2 linked regions of the Runella sp. SP2 genome follow. The protein of the gene in region 1 interacts with the protein of each later gene in a pairwise test. Links are inferred from orthologs where the notes say so. Each region holds a gene or a part of one and is shown on either strand. Other genes may lie near its edges.

What was found.
Region 2: the proteins of gyrA (region 1) and gyrB interact in binary tests that used the Escherichia coli proteins (3 or more experiments, as listed by UniProt). The link is inferred for Runella sp. SP2 from one-to-one orthologs.

The regions. Positions count from the first base shown.
Region 1 is NZ_CP031030.1:2,199,333-2,206,451, forward strand. The notes cover bases 2,660-5,762. They hold gyrA (DNA gyrase subunit A), read right to left. Parts: upstream 5,420-5,762; coding sequence 2,900-5,419; downstream 2,660-2,899. Other genes in these bases: DTQ70_RS09265 (tetratricopeptide repeat protein), read right to left, coding at 2,660-2,829. Outside these bases: DTQ70_RS09255 (hypothetical protein), read right to left, coding at 30-662; DTQ70_RS09260 (hypothetical protein), read left to right, coding at 954-1,313; more of DTQ70_RS09265, read right to left, coding at 1,390-2,659; DTQ70_RS09295 (DUF349 domain-containing protein), read right to left, coding at 6,588-7,119. UniProt on the Escherichia coli protein: A type II topoisomerase that negatively supercoils closed circular double-stranded (ds) DNA in an ATP-dependent manner to maintain chromosomes in an underwound state.
Region 2 is NZ_CP031030.1:1,622,460-1,629,375, forward strand. What follows is about bases 2,451-5,350. They hold gyrB (DNA topoisomerase (ATP-hydrolyzing) subunit B), read left to right. Parts: upstream 2,451-2,865; coding sequence 2,866-4,836; downstream 4,837-5,350. Other genes in these bases: DTQ70_RS06765 (SDR family NAD(P)-dependent oxidoreductase), read left to right, coding at 2,451-2,608; ppk1 (polyphosphate kinase 1), read left to right, coding at 4,979-5,350. Also shown: DTQ70_RS06760 (DUF5107 domain-containing protein), read left to right, coding at 1-1,853; more of DTQ70_RS06765, read left to right, coding at 1,865-2,450; more of ppk1, read left to right, coding at 5,351-6,916. UniProt on the Escherichia coli protein: DNA gyrase negatively supercoils closed circular double-stranded DNA in an ATP-dependent manner to maintain chromosomes in an underwound state.

The sequences.
Region 1 (7,119 bases):
TTTACTTCAAAAGGGTAGAAGAGAGGTGTTTAAGGCCAGGTAACACGCCCTTGAGAACGTAATTGCCGCCCTTGAAGAATTTTGAAGAGATGCGGGTATTTAAAGTTCAATTTATAAAAACCTTGCGAATCAAGTTTGATGTGCTCGGGTAATAATCCAAAAGTATCAGCTGGGAGCAAAACCTCCATTCGTGCAATCGGAACGTTATGCCCATCAATGGTTGAGCAAATGGTATAAAGGCACTCAATGTCATCGTAGCTAAACCGACCTACGTAAGCCAGTAACTGCGCGCAGAAAGATTCTGCGTCATTGATGGATACTAAATTGATGGAGAGCGTCGCATTCATAAAATACGTTCCTGTTCCTTTATAAATCCCGTTCAAAGACCGTACAATCACTTTACCGTCGGAGCCAATACTTACCAAATCTTTGATAATTAATTTGCGTTCTTCATCTAAGTAATACCGTTCGTACTTTCCGTGAAGATGTCGGATGCTCTGGTTTTGCTCAACGGGAAAATGTTCTTGGGCCTTTTCAAAAGCGCTCGCTGAATCGCTGTTAAAAAAGTAATCCTGAATATCAGTTGGCATCGGCATTTGTTGACGACGTTTTTTGACATTCTTGACCGTTTTTTTCAAGGCAGGAATCATTCCTTTATTCATAGGATGAGCGCAATTAGGTTCTAGGATATTAGAGACGCTGAAATCACAAATCATACCAAATATAAGTTTTTACACCATTATCTCTATTCTATTGTACCCATATATTGTTATTTTATCCTATAATTACTTTAATAAAGAGACAAATAAATGTATTATAATTTACATTATGTTAAATAAAACATTTACAATTCTAACCTCTTCCTTAAATACAGTGTATTTACAACCTTTTTATACAAAAACACGTCTTTCTCTTACTTTGTATAAACTAATTTTGAACCATTACATATCCCCATGAAAACCATCATAATCACCTTATTTTTAGGCATTTTGATAACGGCTTGTCAGTCTGATGTAAATCCTAACCGTGTTTTGACAAAAGCAAAACTTGTCAATGCGCTTGCAGTCGATGGCTGTGGCTGGCACTTTGAAGTCAATTTGACCGATGAAATCGGCCTCTATGTCGCCAACGATGCTTCAAATAAGAAAGTAAACGCCTTAATCTCGCAAGCAAAAGATCAATATGGCATTTACGTTTTAGAAGTCGAAATGAGCTTTGAACTCACTGGGAAGAAGAAAAAAGTTACGTGCGGCTGGGGTAAAACTCCCGAATTTGACGAGATTAATATCCAAGAAATCAAGGTTTTACGTTAGCCCCCTCCCCTCTCACGCACAAAAAAAGCAGCATCTGTACGATGCTGCTTTTTTATTTTGTTGAAGTATGTTTTGATTATTTAGCTTCCTCGCAAACAATTTTTTTCTCTTCAAATTGCTTCATAATAGTATCCAACTGCTTCATAATCTCAACTACTTGCTCTTCTTCTTTGATGGCTTTTGCCTTCACGAAGTAGGGTTGTGCTTGCTTAAATTTACCACACACTTTGGCTTCTACTTCTTTACCTTTCGTGTTGTAGTCTTTCATATCCATCGCATCTACCACGGCTTTCATTTCAACCGCTTCGTTAAAATAAAATACGCCCAAGTTATAAAGTGCGTCATAATTGTTGCCATCAATGCTCAATGCTTTGTCGTAGGCTTCTTTAGCTGCCGCACGTGATACATTTTGCTTGGCTGTCAAATCCGCTAGTTTTGCATTTACATCACCCAAGGCCGCTGCCTCTTCTTTTGCTTTTGCTAACTCTGCTTTAGCTGCTTCCCACTCGGCTTTGTTTTCCTTTTGCTTGGTTTCAGCTTCAGTTTTTTGACGCTTTAAATCAGCATTTTTTGGTTGCTTTGCGATTAAACCAGCAATACGCTTAATTTCATCCGCAAAAACCTTATCAGTATCCTCTGCATCTTTGATTTTACGTTCTACACCAGTTGTCTTTTTAGCGCTATCTTTCAATTTACGAATTTCAGCGGCAATGACTGCTCCTTCATTATCATTGATGATACCCAAGTTCAGGGGATACTGGGCATTTTTAGGGTCAAGCTCAATCAATTCTTTCAAACCAGCCTTGGCTTCCGTCATTTTGTTCATATCCAAGTACACATTTACTTGCTCTGACTTAAAAGCAGCTTTACTTGCTGGAAGCGCTGTCATTCCTTTTTCAAGGATTTTGAGTGCCTTATCGTTTTGCTTTTCTACCCGATATAGCTGTGCCAATAACGAATAGTTGCTCGGATCTTTACCACCTTTTTCGATATAGCTTTCCATCATTGTAGCTGCCACATCATTTTTTTGGCTTTGCATGGCACTGTAAGCTCCGTACAATGGCGCCAAGGTATCTTTTGGATTAACTTCTTGGGCTACCGTAAAAAATTTAATCGCACCTGCATAATTCTTCACCTGAAACTTCTCAGCACCTTGTTTAACAAGCGCTTGTCCCAAGTTCACACCAGAGTCATCAGTACCGCCTGTTAAAAATTTTTGGGCTTCTTTGGTAACTTTTCCTGGCTTTGCCGCATCGACCTCTACTGCTTTTTTGAAAGAATCATAGGCTACCATCGCAGCACTTGAGTCCATTTCTGTGTATAAGCGAGCGATTTCATCATAGAGTTTACCGCGATCTAACCAGGTTGAAGATTTTGCAGCCGCCTTTGGATCTGCAATTGCTTTATCACTTTTCTCTTTGTCTTTTTTCTTTTGCTCTAACAAAAGTTTGTCCACCTGAGCCGAGGCAGAAACGGTAAACAATCCGAAAGCAGACATTAAAAACAGCTTCTTCATTTTTGGATTCGTTGTGTTAAGTGTTAAGTTGAAAATTTGTGCAAAAAACGGATACTCGTTAGGTTTATTGTTATTCAGTTGTTTCGGTTGATTCAGGAGTTTCAGTGGTGTTGTCCGTTGTCAATCCTTCTTCTTCCTCTAATTCTTCTTTTTCAATCCGAGTAACCGACGAAATTTCGTCACTGTCGCTGAGTTTGATAAGACGCACCCCTTGGGTATTACGACCTGCCACCCGAATTTCTTGAACCGACATCCGAATCGCAATTCCAGAACGGTTAATAATCATCAAATCATCGGTTTCGCTCACTTCTTTGATAGCCACAAGGTTACCTACTTTATCCGTGATGTTGAGGGTTGTTACCCCTTTTGCTCCACGGTTGGTAACCCGATAATCTTCGATAGGCGAACGTTTTCCGTACCCATTTTCAGAAACCACCAAAAGCTGCTTATCTGTGCCGCTCACGCAAAGCATACCAATTGCCTTATTGTTTCCTTCTTCTCCCAATTCTATACCTTTTACTCCAGCTGCAGTACGGCCCATCGGGCGAACGCGGCTTTCGTGGAATCGAACCGCCTTGCCTTCTTTTGAAGCAATGACAATTTCGTTATCTCCATTCGTTAGGGCAACATCCAACAGGCGATCGCCTTCGTTGATTGAGATGGCAATAATTCCATTAACCCGTGGACGTGAATATGCTTCCAAAAGGGTTTTCTTAATGGTACCCGATTCGGTACACATAATCAAGTAATTGTTATTGATGTAATCTGCATCGCTAAGGGTGCGCACGTTGATTACAGCCCGTACTTTATCACCTGATTCTATGTTGATAAGATTTTGAATGGGTCGGCCTTTTGATACTTTTGAACCTTCGGGGATTTCATACACTTTTAGCCAATACAAGCGACCAAACTCAGTAAAAATCAAAAGGTAATTCAACATGGTTGCCGAAAACAAGTGTTCGGTGAAGTCATCGTCTTTGGTAGTAACTCCACGTGACCCCACTCCTCCCCTGCCTTGGGTACGGTACTCGCTCAATGGCGTACGCTTAACGTAACCTTGGTGCGAAATAGTAATCAACATTTCTTCATCCGCAATCATGTCCTCATCGGCAAACTCTTCGGCGGCGTACTCAATTTTTGAGCGTCTTTCGTCGCCATAACGTGCCCGAAGCTCAGCAAGCTCCTCCTTGATAACTAGAAACTTACGAGGTTCATTCGCCAAAATATCCTGTAAATCAGCAATTACCTTCATCAACTCATCGTACTCAAGAACGATTTTATCACGCTCCATACCCGTTAGACGTTGGAGGCGCATATCCAAAATAGCTCTCGCTTGAGCTTCGCTTAAGCTGAATTGTTCAATCAAGCCATTACGGGCTGTTTCTGGGTCACGGGCACTACGGATAAGGCTGATGACTGCATCTAAATTGTCAAGGGCAATCAATAGCCCTTGTAAAATATGTGCCCGTTTCTCTGCCTCTTTGAGTTCAAATTGCGTACGACGTGTCACGACCTCTAAACGGTGTTCAACGTAGTATTTGATAAGGTCTTTGAGGTTGAGCAGTGCAGGACGTCCTTTTACAAGCGCAACGTTATTGATACTGAAGGAAGACTGTAACGGGGTGTATTTATACAAGTGATTTAGAACAATATTTGGGATACTGTCTTTTTTCAACTCGAATACAATGCGAACACCTTCACGGTCAGATTCATCGCGAATGGCTGAAATTCCCTCTAATTTTTTTTCATTGACCAAATCAGCGATACGTTTAATCATATCCGCTTTATTGACCATGTATGGAATTTCAGTCACTACGATTTGCTCGCGTCCCGTTTTGGTTTGTTCAAAAGTTGCCACTGCACGCATCACTACGCGCCCACGCCCTGTTTCGTAAGCAGAACGAACCCCCTGGTATCCGTAAATAATCGCACCTGTTGGGAAATCTGGAGCTTTGACGTACTGAATTAATTCAGAAACAGTAATGTCGTTGTTATCAATGTAGGCGATAGTACCATCAAGAACCTCGGTGAGGTTGTGAGGTGCCATGTTTGTGGCCATACCTACCGCAATCCCTGATGAACCATTAAGGAGCAAGTTGGGAAGTTTGGCAGGAAGAACACTTGGCTCTTCGTCCGAATCGTCGTAGTTTGGTTGAAAATTGACGGTATCTTTGTTGATATCCACCAGCATTTCTTCTGCAATGCGCTTGAGACGTGACTCGGTATAACGCATCGCTGCGGGCGAATCTCCATCTAACGAACCAAAGTTTCCTTGACCATCAATCAATGGATAGCGTAACGACCAAGGTTGTGCCATACGAACCATGGTATCGTAAATGGAAGAATCCCCGTGTGGGTGATACTTCGCCATTACGTCCCCGACCGTACGTGCCGATTTTTTGTAGGGGCGATTGTGCAGGAAGCCCGATTCAAACATAGCATAAAGCACCCGTCGGTGGACGGGCTTGAGTCCGTCGCGGGCATCGGGAAGGGCACGCGAAATAATTACCGACATTGAATAGTCAATGTAGGCCGTCCGCATCTCCTCCTCGATGTTAATAGGGATAATGTTGCTGGTGTTTTCTGACATAAATTAAATTTAAATGCTTATATGTACAAAAATACACCAAATACTTTAGATAGGCAAAATTAGCGACGTTTACCCCGTTTTTCGGAGGCTTGGCTACGCTTTTCCGCTTTTGTCCGAGGTACACCAAACAGGTGAGGTTTGGGCAATGTACCTCTACCCCGCACCACGCGCTTTCCATGACTGTGATTGTATTTTACTTTACATCCTTTTATAGGGCACTGACGGTACCAACACCCCTCGAATGTGAGTGCTACAGCAAGCATTAAGATGACTAAAGCGGTACGTTTCATGGAATCTTGTTAATCAAGAAGACCAAGATAATGAGGAGACGAACAAAAACCAAAAAGTAAACTTCTGTTGCCCTATCAGCTGAGCTGTGGAGGCATTTATTTCATCAAATTGATTTTAAAACAAAAAAAGGCTACGAATTTCGTAGCCTTTGCGAGCCCCCAGCCGGGATCAAATCGCAGGGGCGACCCCGCAGCGACCTACTGATTACAAGCGGCAGGCGTTCCTGGCAGTTGCCCTATCAGCTGAGCTGTGGAGGCATTTATTTCATCAAATTGATTTTAGAACAAAAAAAGGCTACGAATTTCGTAGCCTTTGCGAGCCCCCAGCCAGGATCAAATCGCAGGGGCGACCCCGCAGCGACCTATTGATTACAAGCGGCAGGCGTTCCTGGCAGTTGCCCTATCAGCTGAGCTATCGAGGCAATTATTTTATCAAATTGATTTTAAAACAAAAAAAGGCTACGAAATTCGTAGCCTTTGCGAGCCCCCAGCCGGGATCAAACCAGCGACCTACTGATTACAAGTCAGTTGCTCTATCAGCTGAGCTATGGAGGCGTTGTACTATTAAATTGGAGGAAGATAGTCTCTTTGAAAATCTTCTTAGAGCCCCCAGCCGGGATCAAACCAGCGACCTACTGATTACAAGTCAGTTGCTCTATCAGCTGAGCTATGGAGGCGTTTTGCTATTAACGTTTGGTGTTACCCAAGAGAGATTATCTCGTTGAAAATCTCTTTAGAGCCCCCAGCCGGGATCAAACCAGCGACCTACTGATTACAAGTCAGTTGCTCTATCAGCTGAGCTATGGAGGCGTTCCATTTTTTTCGTGGTGCAAAAGTAGCGTTTTTAATAATACAACGCTACTTTTTTCTAAAAAATTTTAGAGTGCTTCACGAACAATTTTTAATTGTTGCTTTAAATCAGCGAGTTGCTTTTGGGCAACAATAATTTTTTTCTCAAATTCTGCACGAACTTTTTCACCGTTTTTAGAGCGGCCGAAAAATTCAATGTTATTTTGCCAAATAGTCAAATCGTTTTCAATTTGAGTCATACGGCGGCGAATATCAGATTCTTTGCGCTGAAGGCTGCGTGAGTCTCCCTCATTAGAAGTTGAGGCATCATTATCAATCATCACTTGATCACGCTCTTTTGATGAAAGTTTGCCGATAGCACTCACGTACGAATTAACAGCGTCAATGTAGCGTTTGTTAATTGACTGCATGTCTTTCTTAGGTACAAATCCGATGCTTGACCATTCTGACTTGAATGCGTTCAATTCTTTCAAATTAGCACCTTCGATTTTGGCACCTGCTTCAATCTTTTCGCACAATGCCTGTTTCAAGCTCAAGTTATCAGTAAACTCGCGCTCAATCTCCGAGTTTTTAGCACGCTTACGGTCAAAATACGCGTCA
Region 2 (6,916 bases), 580 kb from region 1 along the record:
CCTTGAACCTTCGTGTACAAAATGGATGGTTGAAATGGGATGCCTGTGCCATTAGTTCGCTCAACGATACCCTTACGATGTCGGTGCCATTTACCCGTGACGTGCCCGTTAAAAGACTGCTTCAATTAAAGCCATTAGAAACGGTTCGGGATTCTATCCGCTGGTCGGGTGAGGTAGAGAAATTGGCGATAAAGATAGGCGATGAACTTATTGCAGACGGACAACCAACCGCTACTCGAAGACCTTTAGCTGCCCCAAAAGAATTTGATTGGAATTCGGAGTATGGGTTATATACGCAGGCGAAAGACTTGGCTAATCAGCGAAAGTACGAGGAAGCGGCAACGTATTTAAAAAAAGTAATTGAAAAAAATAAATACCACGCAGACGCCTTGGCCGATTTAGGCGAACTCTATTTGAATTTTAAAATAGGGTGGCAAGGACATGCTTTACCGTTGATAAAACAAGCCTTAGCAATCAATGCTTATCATCCCAAAGCAAATTATCTTCAAGGCATGATGGAGTGGAACATGGTGGGTTCGTTGGATTATTTTGGCGTAGCTTCGTTACATTCAGCCTACCGTTCGCCTGCTTTGACCCAGCTTGCGATAAGGGCGATTCGTAACCAAGAATGGGCCAAAGCCGATGAGTTTGTGCAACAAGCCATAGAGGCAAATTCAACCAATTTTGATGCTCTTCAATTGGAAATTGTGGTTGCCCGAAAGCGTGGCAAAAACGCCCATGCTTTGAAATTAATCAAAGAATTGCTCTTCAAAGACCCCTTAAATCATTTTGCTCGTTTTGAGAATACGTTGATAACCAACGCGGAAGACGACAAAAAAGCATTTAGTGGCCTAATTAAAAGTGAATTGCCGCACGAAACCTATCTCGAAATAGCTCTTTGGTACAATAAGTTGCGGTTGTTTGAAGAAGGGTTACAAGTACTTGAATATGCTCCCAAAGAAGTGATGGTGCTTTTGTGGAAGTCAGAGTTGATGTCACAACTTTCTAAAGATGGCAAGCAATATCAAATGGAAGCGTTAAAAATGTCACCCGAAAGAGTTTTTCCTTTTAGAGATGGGGATACTGGGTTGTTTTTGAATGCGTTGTCATCTTCAGATAAAAATGCAGCAGAAATGGGGAGCTACTATTTCTTTTTGGCAGCCTTAGCCTTGAAACAAGTGGATGCTAAAAATATTTTACGGGTAGGAGAGCCTGAAATTAAATATGCCCCTTACTACCTTCTAAAAGCAGAGTTGCTGAAAGACAACAAAGAAGAGGTGTTAAAAGCCCTCGAAAAAGCCTACGAAATTGACCCTAAAAGTTGGCGCGTAGTGAAGCGTCTAGCTGAGTTTTATGCTGCCAACGGAGAGTTGAAAAAGGCCATTCGTATCAACGAGGAAAAGTTGACCAACTACTTAAAAACCAAAAAAGTTGAAACCTCGGGCTTGCCCGAACACGAAATTTATATTTTGGGACAACAGCGAGCAGAACTATTGAAGCAGGCTGGGCGCTACAAAGAAGCTCTTGAAGTGCTAAACTCGCTGACCATTCTGCCCAACGAAGGCGCTTCGGGAGCGCATAAATTGTACCGCGAACTTAACATTCGGTATGCCGCGACACTCAATCAGCAAAAGAAATACCGTGAAGCGTTTGCCGTTTTAGAACAGGCCGAAAAATGGCCCGAAAATCTTGGCTCGGGCGAGCCTTACAATCCTGATAACCGCTTGACGTGGTATTTGAAAAAGTGGATGACACAAAAGTTGACCAAACAAGAACCACAGCCCGCAGACATTACTAAATTAACCAAGAACTTGTCAGCTTACGAGTTTGAGCTGTTAAAGCTATTTCAGTAAGATAGGAATCAATGAATAAACGACTTGTCATTATCACAGGAAGTAACCGTGGCCTCGGGAAAGCGTTGGTGGATGTTTTTTTGAGAGAGGAGACCGAAGATATAATCGTTGGGATTTCTCGCACGTACGTGGAGCAATCTTCGCCGCGCTACGTGGATGTAGGGGCGGATTTGAGCAGCATTGAAGGCTGTGAGTCGGTGCTTTTGATGCTTGGTCAACTGATTGGCCAAGGGGCATTTGGGCAGGTGATTCTTTTCAACAATGCTGGCCGCTTGGGAGAGGTTATGCCCTCTTTTCAAGCCTCACCGTACGACATTTCCCAGACCATTTTTGTGAACCAAACGGCGCCGATGATTTTACAAAACGGCTTGCTGTCCATTGGTTCTTCCCAAAACGTCGCGGTCGAAATCATCAACCTTTTATCAGGCGCGGCACTCAAAGCCTACGATGGCTGGGGGGCGTATTGCTCGTCGAAGGCGGGGCTATTGATGGCTACCCAAGTGCTTGGTTTGGAAATAAACCTTCATCAGTTACCTGCCAAAGTTTGGGGGTTTGCGCCTGGCGTGGTGGACACCGAAATGCAGACAAACCTTCGTACTTTAGACAGTTCACAGTTTTCTCAAGTCGAGCGTTTTCAACGCCTTTTTGCTGAGGGACAACTGCGCTCTCCCGCCAGTGTAGCGACATTTTTGTACCAAGCCGTGGGGAATCCTCAGTTTGAAAACGGCGGTTTCTATGACATTCGAAATTTCTGAAAAGCAGTTGATTTTTGGGCTTTAATTTAGCTACTTTCCATCTTCAAAATCGGTATTAGCTCTGATAGGGGAAGTGCGTTTGGTGGCGTCTGTAGGACGCCGTTTGGTATTCGAGACGTTTCATTAATCCGTAGGGACATATCGTAGGCCTTAGAGGGGTAATTTTTAGGATTTTTGCGTAAAAATTTGTAGTTTTACGCCTTAATTAATACAAAAAGTACATCAATAAGTACCCTATTCGTTACCAATTCCAACATATGGCAACCGAAACGATTGAAATTTCCGAACAGATTGACAGAAGTAATTATTCAGCCGAAAACATCCAAGTTTTAGAAGGTCTCGAAGCAGTACGTAAGCGTCCTGCGATGTACATTGGAGACATTGGTATTAAGGGTCTTCACCACCTTATTTGGGAGGTAGTTGATAACTCGATTGACGAAGCGTTGGCAGGCCACTGTGACCTAATCAGTGTTGTGATTAATACTGACAATTCAGTGACGGTAAAAGACAACGGCCGTGGTATTCCAACGGGCATTCACCCCAAAGAAAAGAAATCTGCGTTGGAAGTGGTAATGACCGTTTTGCACGCAGGAGGTAAATTCGACAAAGACACCTATAAAGTATCAGGTGGTTTGCACGGGGTAGGGGTATCCTGCGTAAACGCCCTCTCAAAATACCTTCGAGTAGAAGTACACCGCGAAGGCAAGGTTTTTGAACAAGAATATAGCATTGGTAAACCTAAATATCCCGTTCGCGAAATCGGAACGGCTACTGATACAGGTACATTTGTTCATTTTTTACCTGATGATAGCATTTTTACCGTCTCAGAATATAAGTATGATACCGTAGCAAACCGTATGCGCGAGTTGGCCTTTTTGAACAAAGGAATTCGCTTAAACCTTACGGACTTGCGCGATTTAGACGAACACGGGCAGCCACGTACTGAAGACTTTCACTCTGAAGGAGGCTTGACAGAGTTTGTGACTTACCTTGATAGTACCCGCGACCAGCTTATTCCTAGTCCAATTTATATGGAGAACGATAAAGGCGTCGTGCCTGTCGAGGTGGCGATGATTTACAATACTTCGTATTCTGAAAACGTAGTTTCGTACGTCAACAACATCAATACCATCGAAGGTGGAACGCACGTTTCGGGATTCCGTATGGCCTTGACGCGTACGTTGAAAAACTACGCGGAAAAAACGGGTATTTTGGCCAAAGAAAAAATCGAAATCAGCGGCGACGACTTCCGCGAGGGCTTAACGGCCGTGATTTCGGTCAAAGTAGCCGAGCCGCAGTTTGAAGGACAAACCAAGACCAAATTAGGAAACTCCGACGTAGCTGGGGCCGTAAGTCAAGTAGTGAGCGAAATGCTCGAAAATTTCTTGCAAGAAAACCCCAAAGAGGCCCGTACGATTGTTGACAAAGTGATTTTGGCGGCAAAGGCGCGTATCGCTGCGCGTAAAGCCCGCGAAATGGTACAGCGTAAAACGGTACTTGGTGGCGGTGGTTTGCCAGGAAAGTTGGCCGACTGCTCAGAAACTGACCCATCGGCATGCGAGCTGTACTTGGTGGAGGGAGACTCGGCGGGGGGCTCGGCCAAGCAAGGTCGTAACCGCGCATTTCAGGCTATTTTGCCGTTGAGAGGTAAAATCTTAAACGTTGAAAAAGCTCAAGAATACAAAATTTACGAAAACGAAGAGATTAAAAACATCATTACGGCGCTTGGGGTGCAGTTTGGTCGTGAAGGAGACGAACGTGCGCTCAATATCGAAAAACTCCGCTACCACAAAATCATCATTATGACCGATGCCGACGTGGACGGGAGCCACATTCGGACTTTGATTTTGACGTTTTTCTTCCGCTATATGAAAGAACTCATTGACAACGGCTACATCTACATTGCCCAACCACCTTTGTATTTGGTGAAAAAAGGCAAAGAAGAGCGCTATTGTTGGACAGAAACGCAGCGTGAACAAGCCGTTCGTGAGATTTCGGGAGGAAAAGAAGACAGCGTCTATATTCAGCGTTACAAAGGTTTGGGAGAAATGAACCCAGAACAGTTGTGGGAAACAACCATGAACCCAGAAAACCGTAGCTTGAAACAAGTAGGCATTGAGTCGGGGGCGGAGTCAGATCACTTGTTCTCTATGTTGATGGGCGATGAAGTAGCGCCTCGCCGTGATTTTATCGAGCGTAACGCAAAATACGCCCGCGTTGACGTTTAAACGCCGCTTGAGAATTTATTACGTGGCGAAGGCTATGTTGAAATAACTCTTGTTAAGAAAACGTTAATAAAAGCCATTCGTCCTATCCGACGAATGGCTTTTTGTTGATAACCACCTATTTTTGAAAAATAAAATAAGTAACATGCCAGCATCCGATAACCTTAAAAATATTGCGTCAATGTTCTCCTTTGGACGCGACCGCCGTGAGCCTAAAGTAGTAGGGCAACCTGTGGAAGATCATGACCGTTTTACTCGTTCAGTCGAACGGGTAAATCAAACCATTGAGCAAAGTAATTTTATAAGCCGCGACTTAAGTTGGCTTCAGTTCAACTTTCGAGTGCTTGACCAAGCCCGTAGCAGCCGCCGAACCCTGTTTGAGCGGATGAAATTCTTGGCCATTTCAGATTCTAACCTCGATGAGTTTTTTACGATTCGGGTTGGAAGTTTATATAACTATTTAGATTACGGAAAAGAACGAGTGGACTACTCGGGGCTGCGGGAGATTCCGTTTCGAAAAGCTCTGTTATCGGCTATTCATAAATTTACCGAGGCGCAAGACGAGGTGTTTGAAAAAGAACTGATGCCTTTGTTTGCGGAGCATAAACTGCGTATTGGTGGTTGTGTGGATTTGGATGAGGTTGAAAAACAAGAGGTGGGTAAGTATTTCGACCGAACGATTTATCCGATGCTGACGCCGATGCTTTTTGACTATACCCACACGTTTCCTGTGTTATTGGCCAAAACCCTAATTTTTGCGGTGATTACCAATTCTCACGAAAAAGGAAAGGGTGACGAAGAAAATCGCCGCATTTCGTTTGTTCAAATTCCCGTCAACCTTCGACGATTTTATACGATTGAGCGAAAAGACGGAGAATTTTTGTTTATTCCAATTGAAGAAATTATCCGCCACGAATTACATAAATTGTACCGAAACGTAGAGATTACCGATATGCACTTGTTTCGTATTGTGCGTAATGGCGATTTCTCCATTGAGGAAAATGACGATGATGAAAGTGATTTTCTGGACGAGGTAAAACAGAAACTAAAAACGCGGCGTTTGGGTCGGGTGGTGCGAATGGAAGTTGAAAAAGGTATGACCGATTGGCTGCTAAACCTACTCAAAAAACGTTGGGAGTTTGATGATTATAACGTCTTTACGTGCAATCACTTACTAGATTTTACGTGCTTGTGGCAAATTATCAAACATCCAGAATTTGCCGAACTTACACCGCCTCCTCCGTCAGTAGTTCCGCCGCTGGGGCTTGAACCAGGGCAAATTTTAGACGATATTTTTGAAACCATCAAGGAAGGCGACGTGATGCTGCACCATCCTTACAATAACTTTGAGCCAGTATTGAAGATGTTGGAAGATGCCGCCGAAGACCCCCAAGTATTGGCAATTAAGCTAACGATTTATCGCCTAGCCAAAAAATCACGTATTACAGCTGCCTTGTTAAAAGCCGCTGAAAACGGAAAACACGTGTCGGTTTTGTTTGAAGTAAAGGCCCGTTTCGACGAAGAGAATAATATGCGCGAAGCCGAACGCCTCCAAAAAGCAGGTTGTTTTGTGATTTATGGCATTACGAGGTTTAAAACCCATACCAAACTTCTCCAGATTGTTCGGGCAGAGGAACAAGGAGTCATCAGTTACTCTCACCTTGCCAGCGGTAACTATAACGAAGAGACGGCAAAACTCTACACCGATATAGGCTTGCTTACTTGCGATGAAGTATATAATCGTGATATCACTGAGTTTTTCAACGTAATTACGGGACACTCGTTGCCAAACGATTACCAGTACTTGCTTACAGCGCCGCGTGATATGCGAAAACAAATCGTGAAGCTGATTCGGCGAGAAGCAGAAAATGCCGCCAAAGGACTTCCAAGTGGAATTTGCATCAAAATCAATTCGTTAGAGGATAAATCAACGATTGAAGAACTGTACAAAGCGTCGCAGGCAGGTGTACCAATTCGCCTCGTTGTTAGAGGGATTTGTTGCTTGCGTCCAGGGCGGGCAGGTTTGAGTGAAAACATTATTGTGCGGTCAATCGTGGGAGATTTCTTGGAACATACCCGCGTA